DNA from 4 places in the Pseudomonas orientalis genome. Region 3 is predicted to be linked to each of the others. Evidence: predicted binding sites of a transcription regulator. Region 3 holds the regulator's gene; each other region holds the start of a gene.

Region 1 (3,231 bases), 1.3 Mb from region 3:
GAGGCGCGCGGCAGTTGCAGGCTGTCCGCCGCCCTGGCGAAACCGCCCAACTCCACAATCCGGGTGAATACACGCATGGCATTGAAACGGTCCACAGTGAGGCCCTGGCAATTGTTTGGACTTTCCAAACAGTGATAGTGCTTTTAGCCGGTTTATCCAGGTTTTGTCGAGCGTGACAATGGCCACCTCATCCACAGGAGCTTCACCATGCGTACTCGTCAACTCGGCAACAACGGCCCTCACGTGTCCGCCATCGGCCTCGGCTGCATGGGCATGAGCGATTTCTACGCACCGGGCATCGACACCTCGCAGGCCATCGCCACCTTGCACCGTGCGCTGGAACTGGGCGTCAACTTTCTCGACACCGCCGACATGTACGGCCCCCACACCAATGAACAGCTGATCGGCAAGGCCATCGCCGGCAAGCGCGACCAGGTGTTCCTGGCCAGCAAGTTCGGCATCCTGCGCGATCCGGCGAACCCGGCGCTGCGTGGTGTGAACGGGCGCCCTGAATACGTGCGCGCCTCCATCGACGGCACGCTGCAACGCCTGGGCATCGAAACCCTGGACCTGTACTACCAGCACCGCATCGATCCCGAGGTGGCCATCGAAGAAACCGTCGGCGCCATGGCCGAGCTGGTGCAACAGGGCAAGGTGCGTTACCTGGGCCTGAGCGAAGCGTCCGCCGCCACGCTGGAACGGGCGCACAAGGTTCACCCCATCAGCGCCCTGCAAAGCGAATATTCATTGTGGAGTCGCGATCAGGAAGACAACGGCTGCCTTGCCGCCTGCCAGCGCCTGGGCATCGCCTTCGTGCCTTACAGCCCGTTGGGCCGGGGGTTTCTGACCGGCGCATTGAAGCGCCCGGAGGATTTCGGCGCCGAGGACTACCGCCGCTTCAACCCGCGCTTCCAGGGCGAGAATTTTGCCAGGAACCTGCAACTGGTCGAGCAGGTGCAAGCACTGGCGGCGGAAAAGGGCGTGACGGCGGGCCAACTGGCGCTGGCGTGGGTGTTGGCGCAAGGCGATTACATCGTGCCGATCCCCGGCACCAAGCAACGTAAATACCTGGAAGAGAATGTGGCCGCCGTGTCGATCACCCTGAGCGCGAACGAACGGGACGCGTTGACAGCGATCTTTCCGGCGGATGCAACGGCCGGCCTGCGCTACCCCGAGGAGGTGATGGCGATGCTGGAGATCTGACCTGGCGGCATCTGCACTTTCTTGCACGCACGTACCTAAAGCTCCCCCGGTCCGGGCCGATAGCCCTACGAAGCTCTAACAAAGCCGCGTCGACAATAACGCTTCGTAAGGACGGCCCCATGCCCCCACTGCGCTCCATCCAAGCCCGCTATACCCTGTTTCTGGTGCTGTTCGTCCTAGTGTTATTGGTGTTGACGGTCGTGGGTATCGGCCAGTTGGTCGCACCCAAGCTGCAAGACACCGAAGAACAGGTGGTGCTCAACCGCGTCGCCGAAGTGGCCGAACAGATCCAGGGCGAACTGAACAAGGTTCAGGCCCAGCAACGCACCATCACCCAGACTGTGCCTCTGCTTGAAAGCGATGCCATCGACAAGGTCCTGCCCGGCCTGGTGGATCAATATGGCGAGCTGAAAGTGTTCGGCGGCGGTATCTGGCCGCTGCCCAACCAGCGCACGCCGGGGCGTAACAAGCACAGTACGTTCTGGCACCGTGACGCCTCGGGCAAGCTGGCGGTCAACACCTTCTGGAACAGCGACGCCGCGCCCAACTATTACGATCAGAGCTGGTACAAGGGCGGCCTCGCCTCGCCCCGTGGCCAATGCGCCTGGGCTGCGGCCTACAAGGACGACGCCAGCCAGGAGCCGCGCACCAACTGCGCCATGGCGATCCAGCGTGACGGCGCCGCCTATGGCGTGGCGACCATCGACGTGACCCTGGGCTTCTTCAATGACCTGGTGGCCAGCAAGGAAAAAGACATTGGCGGGCAAATGCTGATCGTCGAAGGCGACGGCAAGATCATCAGCAACAGCTCGCGCATCAGCGGCCCGGTGGTGCTGAAGAACATCAGTGAGCTGACCGGCACTTCGGCGTTCGCCGCCCAGGTCAGCAAAGCCCTCGCCCATCGCGATCAGGCCCTGCAACGCGCCGAGTTCGACAACCAGGGCGTGGCCAGCACCTTCTACATGCGCCCGATCGAGGGTACCCCGTGGTTCCTCGCGACCGCCCTGCCCACCTCGTTGATTACCGCCCAGCGCAACGATGTGCTCGGCAGCCTGGCGCTGCTGCAAATTCCGATGGTGATCCTGCTGGTGCTGCTGGCGGCGTATGCGATTCGCCAACTGGTACAGCGCATGAAAGCGCTCAAGGGCAATATCGACGCGCTGTCCGCCGGCGACGCCGACCTCACGCGGCGCATCACCATCCGCGCCGAAGACGAACTGGGCGCCATCGGCCATTCGGTGAACCGCTTTATCGTCTACCTGCAAAACATGATCGGCGAAGTGACCCAGGCCACCGGCGCCATGGCCTCGGGCCTAGAGCAGTTGCAGCACACCTCCGCGCACACCAACCAGATCCTGTTGCGCCACGCATCGGAGACGGATCAGACGGTGACCGCCATCACCGAAATGAGCTCCACCGCCGACACGGTCGCGCAAAACGCCGCAGAAACGGCGGCCTTTACCCAGCGCGCCAGCGAGCACGCCGACCGTTCGCGGGTGGTGGTGGGCGAAGCGTCCACCAGCGTCAGCGCCTTGATCGGCGAAGTGGCCAGCGCGACCCACACCGTCGAGAACATGCGCCAGGACGCCGCGCGCATCACCGAAACCCTCGGGGTGATCGGCGCCATCGCCGGCCAGACCAACCTGCTGGCGCTCAACGCCGCAATCGAAGCGGCGCGGGCCGGCGAGCAAGGCCGCGGGTTTGCCGTGGTGGCCGATGAGGTACGCGCACTGGCCGCACGCACCCAGGCCAGCACCTCGCAGATCAACGAGATGCTGGCGCGCTTGACCACCGGCGTCAGCTCGTCGGTAGCCGCCATGGAAAACACCCAGGCCAGTTGCCAGTCGGCGGCGGATGCCACCGCTCGGGTGAACACCGGCCTGGATGAGATGGCCGGTTCGGTCAGCCATATCAACAACCTCAGCACCCAGATCGCCACGGCCGCCGAGCAACAGAGCGCAGTGACCGAAGAGATCAACCGCAGCATGGTGCAGATCCGACAGATGGTTGAAGAGTTGGTACACAGCG
Region 2 (3,231 bases), 1.2 Mb from region 3:
ATCATCTTCTGGATACTGACGGTGGAATCCTGAGTCTTTTTGGCCAGATTCCGCACCTCATCGGCGACCACGGCAAATCCACGACCCTGCTCACCGGCACGGGCAGCCTCAATGGCAGCGTTCAAAGCTAGCAGATTGGTTTGCTCTGCTACACCACGAATCACATCCAAAACCGAGGAGATGGAATAGCTTTCACCCTTGAGCTCCTCAATGATTCGGGATGTTTGTTCGGCCTGAACCTCAAGCCCTTTGATCAAGCTGATGGTGTTCTCGATTTCAGCCTTGCCCTGCATAGTGCTGGCATTAACGCGCTGCGACATCTCTGCGGCGTCGGTAGTGCTGCGCGCCACGTCTTTGACCGTGGCGCTCATCTCGCTGATGGCAGTGACCACCTGATCGGTGCCTTGACGCTGCTGGACGACGTTATTGCTAGTTTGCAGGGCCACAGCCGAAGACTGCTCGGCGGCGGTCGCGACCTGCGCCGTGGCACTCCCGATCTCACGGATCACTTCACCGATCTGTATGGCCATGTTATCCAGGTTACGCGAGATCTCGCCAAACTCGTCTCTGCCGGTGTAACGGGTTCTGGCAGTTAGGTCACGCGTGGATAGCGAAATAAGGGTGCGGTTCACGTCGACCACAGCGATTTTGATATTGCGAATAATCACCGAAGCGAGCCACAGCACCGCAATCAACATCAGAATGACGGTGGCTATTGCGACATACAGACTGCGCTGGGCATCGGTACGCGCGACATTGGCTAGGCTCACGACCGTCTGGCCCAGTTCAGCCTCGACCTGAGCCATCATGTCGATACGGCTGGTGGAAAGGTTGAACCAGTCTTCGGGTTTGATATTAAGCGGATCGCCTAGAGGCGTATCAAATCCGAGTTTTTGCAGGCGAGCTACATCGACGGATGCGGGCTGTTGTAGAACCGCATCCAGCTTATTTTTGAACACGGCAGGAGCCCAGCGTTGAAAGGCCTCGAAATAGCCGGAGAACTCGCCCATGTTGCGGCTGAAACGTGACAACAGCGGCGCATCAAAACGGTTTTGGTTGAATGCCAGGCCAAGCAGTACACGCTCTCGACCAGAGCGCTCTTTCATGTCTACGAACTGATTGAGTGAACTCAGCCCACGCAGGATTTCCGGATCCTCAATGCTGGTTTCCAGTGAGTAAGAGAAGCCGATCAAATTTTTGATAAGATCGGTGAATCGGGTGCCGGACTCGCCGTTATTGATTGCGAGCGTGTCCACCTGCTGACGCAGTCCGGCCAAACCATCAATTGCGCGCAGCATCTTGTCAGGCGCGATAAGACCCTCGGTCGATTGCGCATGCATCGCGCTCACCGCACGGTCGGTTTCTTGGCGTAAGACTTTCAACTTGTCCTGCATCGTCTTACCACCGCTGCCCAGAAACACGCCGCTTGCGCCGCGCTCACGCTGGATAGTGGTTACTACGTCACTGAGTTTCTGCGCGGTGCCGGTAGCGGTGACCGCTCGGTTCATCTCGCTCAGTGTCTCTCGTTTGTCAGCTACAAAAATCCCGGCGAAGACCAGAAAGCCCAACAGGGGAAACATCAAAATAAGCAGTAGCTTTGTACTCAAAGGAGCATTTCTAAGCATGGCAGGCCTCAGGGCTTGAAGATGTTGTTTAAAGCTATCCAAGGCGAACGTTCTATGAAGTCGACGTCTGATAGAGCCCAGGATGGTTCAGTAGTAGCCTGCCGTAGCCAGTTTTTTCTCCGTTCGGAATGTTTCGGCTGAAACCAGCAAAGCTTTACCTGTACCCGTGTATCGATAGGGGCCTAGGTACCGAGTAGGTGGGATCTTTGTAACCGTCCGGCCAAGTCATCTACCCAGTTCCGCAAAGCCAAGACATGGTGTGCACTTAAATTTAAGTGGTCACCAGTTCTAGCCTTTTGTGCGAGTTTGCAGACTCTTCATAGAATGCTGCTCAGCGTTTACGCGTGAACTGTTGCTCAGTGACCGCCGTACCCCATTGATTGCCTTGCTCTTCATGAGTTAGCTCGAAACCCAAGGATTCGTAGAGGCGCCGGGCAGCTTCCAACCCTTTGAATGTCCAAAGTTGTATAGCTGAGAAATTCTGCCGGTCGCAGAAATCTAATGCCTCGGTGAGAAGGTGACGACCTATACCGCCACCACGGCAGCCATCGTCAAGGATGAACCAGCGCAGGTGGGCTTCATCGTTTCCGAGATCCTCTCCGTCAATAGCCAGCGATCCCACAATCCGGCCAGCGCTCTCAGCGACCCAGATGGCGTTACGCGTATTGTTCAGTCGTCCCGCAAACTCCGCAACGCCAGTTGCAACCTGACTCTCGAAAAACTGACCAAAGCCTGAATGGCGAGAGTAAAAGCTAGCGTGCATTTCGGCCATACGACCGATCAGGCCAGGGCGATAGCAGGATCATCACACTGCCTTAAAAATGGCTGACGAACGTCGACGCACGCGGCCGCGCCTTGAGCACCGATTCAGCGCTGAAGCCGACCAGAAGGTAGGTCACTGCGCAGCCTAGGATGTCGAGGTCGAAACGATCAAGAAGGCGGTGGCCAGCACTAATGCCTGAAGTTGCTCGGTATCCAGCTCCATCTCAGAACCGTGGCGAATGCCTGGCCAGTGGAACTTGCCTTGGTTTAATCGGCGCGCCGCTAGCCATATTCCGAAGCCGTCATGCACCAGCACTTTCATGCGATTGGCGCGGCGGTTGGCGAACAGATAAGCACAGTGCGGCTGCGCCGCACCGAACACGGCGATCACCCTGGCTAATGCCGTCTCGGTACCGGCGCGCATGTCCATCGGCTCGGTGGCGAGCCAGACGGAGTCGATGCGAATCATCGCAGGAGGTCTCGAAGAAAGGTCGCGCAGGCAGCAGCATTTTCAGTGGGCCAGTTCACTTTGACGGTGCCACGCGGGTGCTGTATTTCAACGCAGATGTTCGATGATGACGGATGGGATTTTGCCCCAGCCAGCGACACGGGTAATGGAATAAATGCAGGTTGCAGCGCTGTGCTTTTCTGCGATTGCAGCCGAATCCATTTGTGGACGAGGTTTGCGTTGAGGTTATGGCTGAGTGCGATGCTGGCAATCGAAGCACCGGGCTGAGCACACTCTTGAATGACTTGGGCTTTGAAGGACTTGGAATAAGAACGGCGTGTTGGCTGCATGAAATACCCGATTAAAAGTCTAGAACTGGTGCCCACTTAAATTTAA
Region 3 (3,231 bases):
CGGTGTGATCGCCATGGTCGGCCCTGCCGGCATGGGCAAGACCACCACCCTGGCCAAGCTGGCGGCGCGTTATGTGCTCAAGTACGGCGCGCAGAACATCGCGCTGGTGAGCATGGACAGCTACCGCATCGGTGCCCAGGAGCAGCTCAAGACCCTGGGCCGCATCCTCAATGTGCCGGTGACCCATGTCGACCCGGGTCAATCCCTGGCCAACGCCCTCGACCCGCTGCTGCGCAAGCGTGTGGTGCTGATCGATACCGCCGGCCTGCAAGCCAGCGACCCGGCCCTGCGCATGCAGCTCGAAAGCCTGGCCGGGCGTGGCATCAAGTCAAAGAATTACCTGGTGCTTGCAACCACCAGCCAGAAACAGGTTCTTACCGCTGCCCACCACAGCTATAAACGCTGCGGCCTGTCCGGTTGTATCCTGACCAAACTGGATGAAACCGCCAGCCTGGGCGAAGTGTTGAGCCTGGCAATCAGTCATGAACTACCGGTCGCCTACCTGACCGACGGGCCGCGGATCCCGGATGATTTGCATCTGCCGCGCCGTCATCAGTTGGTCAGCCGTGCTGTCAGCGTGCAAATGCAAGACGAGCCTAGCGAGGAAGCGATGGCTGATATGTTCGCCGACCTTTATCACAACCCGGCAAAACGGGTGGGATGAGGCAGGATGAACACCGTGAAATGTACCTACATCGATGGCCTGCAAGCGATACACGCGGCCAAGCCATGTAGCCTGCGTCTAAGCAAGACAAGGTAAAGAAATAAAATGGGCAGCATGCATCCCGTACAGGTGATCGCGGTGACCGGCGGCAAAGGTGGCGTCGGCAAAACTAACGTGTCAGTGAATTTGTCCCTGGCCCTGGCAGAGCTTGGCCGTCGCGTCATGCTGCTGGATGCTGACCTGGGCCTGGCGAACGTGGACGTTCTGCTGGGGCTGACACCCAAACACACGCTGGCCGATGTGATCGAAGGCCGCTGTGAGCTGCGCGATGTGCTGCTGCAGGGCCCTGGGGGGATCCGCATCGTGCCGGCCGCCTCGGGCACCCAGAGCATGGTGCACCTGAGCCCGGCGCAGCATGCCGGCCTGATCCAGGCCTTCAGCGATATCGGCGACAACCTCGACGTGCTTGTGATCGACACCGCCGCCGGGATCGGTGAGTCGGTGGTCAGCTTTGTACGTGCAGCGCAAGAAGTGCTGCTGGTGGTGTGCGATGAACCCACCTCGATCACCGACGCCTACGCGCTGATCAAACTGCTTAACCGTGACTACGGCATGAACCGCTTCCGCGTGCTGGCCAATATGGCCCAGAGCCCGCAGGAAGGGCGCAACCTGTTCGCCAAGTTGACCAAGGTCACGGATCGTTTCCTCGATGTGGCTTTACAATACGTCGGTGCAGTTCCTTACGACGAGTGTGTGCGCAAGGCCGTGCAAAAGCAGCGTGCGGTCTACGAAGCGTTCCCTCGTTCGAAGTGCGCACTGGCGTTCAAGGCCATTGCCCAGAAGGTCGATACCTGGCCGCTGCCCGCCAATCCTCGGGGGCATCTGGAGTTTTTCGTCGAGCGACTGGTGCATCAGACGAGCGCGGGACCTGTGCTATGACATCAAGCGGCTACAACCTTTACAAAAAGTCGGCACGTGACAGCCAGGGCGAGTTGATCGAGCGCTACGCGCCGCTGGTCAAGCGTATCGCCTACCACTTGCTGGCGCGCCTGCCCGCCAGCGTGCAGGTGGAAGACCTGATCCAGGCCGGCATGATCGGCCTGCTCGAAGTGTCGACCAAATATGACGCGAGCAAGGGGGCGAGTTTCGAGACGTATGCGGGTATCCGTATCCGTGGCGCGATGCTCGACGAAGTGCGTAAAGGTGACTGGGCACCGCGTTCGGTACACCGCAATACGCGCATGGTCAGTGACGCAATTCGCGCAATTGAAGCAAAAACCGGTCGTGACGCTAAAGATCACGAAGTTGCGGCCGAACTCCAATTGAGTCTCGACGATTATTACGGGATTTTGAACGATACCTTGGGCAGCCGCCTGTTCAGTTTCGACGACCTGTTGCAGGACGGCGAGCATGAAGGGCTGCACGAGGACGGCGCGAGCGCGCATATGGAGCCGTCGCGCGATCTGGAAGATGAGCGTTTCCAGGGCGCGTTGGCGGAGGCCATTGCCAATTTGCCGGAGCGCGAGCGCCTGGTGTTGGCGCTGTACTACGACGAAGAGCTGAACCTCAAGGAAATCGGTGAGGTCCTGGGGGTCAGCGAATCGCGTGTCAGCCAGTTGCATAGCCAGTGCGCGGCCCGCTTGCGGGGGCGGTTGGGAGAGTGGCGCGCGCGCTGACAGGCAGTGTGGGGACACTGCAGACGCTACCGCGAAGGTTTCGGCCTTTGCGGATTCGCTCCGTGGTGCCCTGGGCAGTCCTTTTTGTGTAACGCCTGTTGATTGAAGTGGCGCGTCCAGGTGCTGGGCGCGTTTAAGACTGCTTGGAGGTCGAATTGGACAAGAACATGAAAATCCTCATCGTTGATGACTTCTCAACGATGCGGCGGATCATAAAAAACCTGTTGCGTGACCTTGGGTTCACTAACACGGTCGAGGCGGATGACGGCATCACGGCGATTCCAATCCTCAACAGCGGCAGCATCGACTTTCTGGTAACCGACTGGAACATGCCTGGCATGACCGGTATCGACTTGCTGCGCCATGTGCGCGCCGATGAAAAACTGCGCAGCCTGCCGGTGTTGATGGTGACCGCCGAAGCCAAGCGTGAGCAGATCATCGAAGCCGCCCAGGCCGGGGTCAACGGTTACGTGGTCAAGCCATTCACAGCATTGGCCTTGAAAGAGAAGATCGAAAAGATCTTCGAACGCATCCACGGCTAATGCCATCGCGGGGGAGCTATGGAGCATAAAGAAACGTCACAGGGCGACTTTGAGTCGACCCTGAAAAAGCATGCTCACCAGTTGGTCGACAGCCTGGAAAAAGGCCAGTTCGCCGACGCGGTGCAGTTGATCCATGAGCTTAACCAGACCCGTGACCGCGGCCTGTATCAGGAAGTGGGCAAGCTCACACGCGAGCTGCACAGTGCGATCGTCAATTTCCAGATTGACCCGCGCATGCCCCAGGCCGAAGAAATTTCGCAGATCACCGATGCCACTGAACGCCTGTCCTATGTGGTCAGGCTGACCGAGGCGGCGGCCAACCGCACCATGGACCTGGTGGAAAACGCCA
Region 4 (3,231 bases), 2.7 Mb from region 3:
CGCCGGGCTTGAGCGCGTAGGCGCCCAGTTCGAAACGCACTTGATCGTTGCCCTTGCCGGTGGCGCCATGGGAAATGGCATCAGCACCGGTTTCGTTGGCGATTTCGATCAGGCGCTTGGCGATCAGCGGACGTGCGATGGAGGTGCCGAGCAGATATTCGCCTTCATAGACGGTATTGGCGCGAAACATCGGATAAACGAAATCGCGGACGAACTCTTCGCGCAGGTCGTCAATGTAGATCTCTTTCACGCCCATGGCTTGCGCCTTGGCACGTGCAGGTTCGACCTCTTCGCCCTGACCCAGGTCAGCGGTGAAGGTCACCACTTCACAGTTATAAGTATCCTGCAGCCACTTGAGGATCACCGAAGTGTCCAGGCCGCCGGAATACGCGAGAACGACCTTGTTTACGTCGGCCATGCCATCACTCCACGGGGTTGTACGGAAAGGCGACGATTCTACCGATCAAAACCGTGAAATTACAGGGGCGCGACAGCAAATGAAGATAAAGCGACAGATTATGTCGAACGGGCGACTGACAGTCGCACGTTATGAGGTGGCCGCAGGGTTGCTCGGGGCGGTGGCTTGGGACGCCGGCTTCTCGGGTGCGGCCACACGTTCGAGTTGCACGTTGACCCGACGGTTGCGTGCCCGGTTGGCGGCATTGGTGTTGGGCGCCAAGGGATAGCTTTCACCGTGGAAACGCATGGTGATCTGCGATTCCGGAATGCCGTTGGCCTTGAAGTAGTCCACTACCGCCAAGGCACGGCGTCGTGAAACATCACGGTTGGTCAGGCGGTTGCCGCTGTTATCCGAATGGCCGTTCAATTCGATATGGTTGACGGTGGGGTCGGCTTTCATAAAGGCGACAATCACCGACAGTTTCTGCTTGGCCGCTGCATCCAGTTCGATACCACCACCGGGGAAACCGACTTCCGTCTGCTTGACCTGATCGTAGTTCATCGGCAATAGCTTGGTCGTACAGAGCTGATAGTCGTTGTAGGCCTTGGTGAACTTCACCGGCAGCAGGCGAATTTCCGAATATCCACCTTCGCGCCCATAGTGCCGGACGGTCGGGCTGCGGCCTTCGAGCAAACCGGTGAACAGGCGTCCGGCCTGGCCCTGAGAGCTGTTGAACAGCACATCACCGCTGCCGACGCGTACTGCACCCAGGTTGATGTCGCCGCGCCCCGGTTGCCAGGGCGCGGCCGCAGCCAATAACGTGGCGGAGCCGGCACCGAGCGAACCGTTATAGGCTTTCAGACGAAATATCGCCTGCTCGCCCGCCCGGCGCACGAACTCACCCGAGCCGAAATCGGTGATCGGCTGGGTCAGGCGGCACTCGAACTGATCGCCCTCCACTTTCCACTCAATATTCTCCAGACGTGTCTGGAACGTGAGGGCCATCGCGGGCAGGCTGGCGAACACACTGAGCAGGGCAAAATAATGCTGGCGCACGGGAGGCTCCACTGGTTACTACAACACTTCAAAGCGTCATACATCGTTAAGGCATACCCAGTGCTATCGGTTGCATCCTGCAAAACTTGATAGCGAGTGCCTGCACGAGTCTTTTCCGGTAGCATTCCCACCAGATTGACCCGCCTGGAATCCCCAATGTCCGACCGCCTGACCCTGCTGCGTCCCGACGACTGGCATATACATCTTCGTGATGGTGCTGTGTTACCCCATACCGTGGCCGATGTCGCGCGCACCTTTGGCCGTGCCATCATCATGCCTAACCTGGTACCTCCGGTGCGTAACGCCGAGCAAGCCGACGCCTATCGCCAGCGCATCCTCGCTGCACGACCGGCCGGCAGCCGCTTCGAACCACTGATGGTGCTCTACCTCACCGACCGCACCCAGCCTTCGGAGATTCGCGAGGCCAAGGCCAGCGGCTTCGTGCACGCCGCCAAGCTGTACCCGGCCGGCGCGACCACCAACTCCGACTCCGGCGTCACCAGCATCGACAAGATCCTGCCGGCCATCGAAGCCATGGCCGAGGTGGGCATGCCGCTGTTGATCCACGGTGAAGTAACCCGTGGCGATGTCGACGTGTTCGATCGCGAAAAGATCTTCATTGACGAACATATGCGCCGCGTGGTCGAGCTGTTCCCGACCCTCAAGGTGGTGTTCGAACACATCACCACCGCCGACGCCGTGCAGTTCGTCACCGAGGCTTCGGCCAACGTCGGCGCGACCATCACCGCACACCACCTGTTGTACAACCGCAACCACATGCTGGTGGGCGGGATTCGGCCGCACTTCTATTGTTTGCCGATCCTCAAGCGCAATACCCATCAGGTGGCGTTGCTGGATGCCGCGACCAGCGGCAATCCGAAGTTTTTCCTCGGCACCGATTCCGCGCCCCACGCCCAGCACGCCAAGGAAGCCGCGTGTGGTTGTGCCGGTTGCTACACCGCGTTCGCCGCCATCGAGCTGTACGCTGAAGCGTTCGAACAACGCAACGCCCTGGACAAGCTCGAGGGTTTCGCCAGCCTCAACGGCCCGCGCTTCTATGGCCTGCCCGCGAATACCGACCGCATCACCCTGGTTCGTGAAGACTGGACCGCCCCCGCCAGCCTGCCCTTTGGCGAGTTGACCGTTATCCCGCTGCGCGCCGGTGAAACACTGCGCTGGCGCCTGCTGGAGGAAAGCAAGTGAGTGAAGACCATTACGAGGACGACCAGGAACACGGTGGCGGCGGTTCGCGCCACCCGATGGCCGAGCGTTTCCGCGGCTACCTGCCTGTCGTTATCGACGTAGAAACCGGCGGCTTCAATTGCGCCACCGACGCACTGCTGGAAATTGCCGCAACCACCATAGGCATGGACGAGCAGGGCTTCGTTTACCCGGACCACACCCACTTCTTCCGCGTCGAGCCGTTTGAAGGTGCCAACATCGAAGCGGCAGCTCTGGAGTTCACCGGGATCAAGCTCGATCATCCACTGCGCATGGCGGTGAGCGAAGAAGCCGCACTGACCGACATCTTCCGCGGCGTACGCAAGGCGCTGAAAGCCAACGGCTGCAAGCGCGCGATCTTGGTGGGGCACAACAGCAGTTTCGACCTGGGCTTCCTCAACGCCGCCGTGGCGCGGCTGGACATGAAGCGCAACCCCTTCCATCCGTTCTCCAGTTTCGACACGGCCACGCTCGCCGGACTGGCCTATGGTCAGACCGTGCTGGCAAAAGCCTGCCAGGCCGCCGGAATCGACTTCGACGGCCGCGAAGCGCAT

The links. The regulator FliA, encoded in region 3, starts transcription of late flagellar genes. The targets are predictions, from matches to a motif close to CTAAAGTTTNNNNNNNNNNNGCCGNTAA.
Region 1: MRY17_RS11815 (methyl-accepting chemotaxis protein) is a predicted target of FliA. The motif match lies at 1,239-1,266, and genes of this name have one in related genera.
Region 2: MRY17_RS12450 (methyl-accepting chemotaxis protein) is a predicted target of FliA. The motif match lies at 1,756-1,783, and genes of this name have one in related genera.
Region 4: MRY17_RS05565 (flagellar protein MotY) is a predicted target of FliA. The motif match lies at 1,520-1,547, and genes of this name have one in related genera.

Annotation. Positions count from the first base shown of each region.
Region 1 covers NZ_CP094351.1:2,673,782-2,677,012, reverse strand. Annotated here, with positions in the region: gene MRY17_RS11825 (LysR family transcriptional regulator) at 1-95, opposite strand, end outside; gene MRY17_RS11820 (aldo/keto reductase) at 208-1,203, shown strand; gene MRY17_RS11815 (methyl-accepting chemotaxis protein) at 1,323-3,231, shown strand, end outside.
Region 2 covers NZ_CP094351.1:2,810,829-2,814,059, reverse strand. Annotated here, with positions in the region: gene MRY17_RS12450 (methyl-accepting chemotaxis protein) at 1-1,580, opposite strand, end outside; partial or broken gene MRY17_RS12445 (GNAT family N-acetyltransferase) at 1,957-2,421, opposite strand; gene tnpB (IS66 family insertion sequence element accessory protein TnpB) at 2,533-2,856, opposite strand; gene tnpA (IS66-like element accessory protein TnpA) at 2,853-3,185, opposite strand.
Region 3 covers NZ_CP094351.1:4,008,909-4,012,139, reverse strand. Annotated here, with positions in the region: gene flhF (flagellar biosynthesis protein FlhF) at 1-664, shown strand, start outside; gene fleN (flagellar synthesis regulator FleN) at 770-1,603, shown strand; gene fliA (RNA polymerase sigma factor FliA) at 1,600-2,340, shown strand; gene MRY17_RS17755 (chemotaxis response regulator CheY) at 2,508-2,882, shown strand; gene MRY17_RS17750 (protein phosphatase CheZ) at 2,901-3,231, shown strand, end outside.
Region 4 covers NZ_CP094351.1:1,293,200-1,296,430, reverse strand. Annotated here, with positions in the region: gene MRY17_RS05570 (argininosuccinate synthase) at 1-418, opposite strand, end outside; gene MRY17_RS05565 (flagellar protein MotY) at 548-1,456, opposite strand; gene pyrC (dihydroorotase) at 1,613-2,659, shown strand; gene rnt (ribonuclease T) at 2,716-3,231, shown strand, end outside.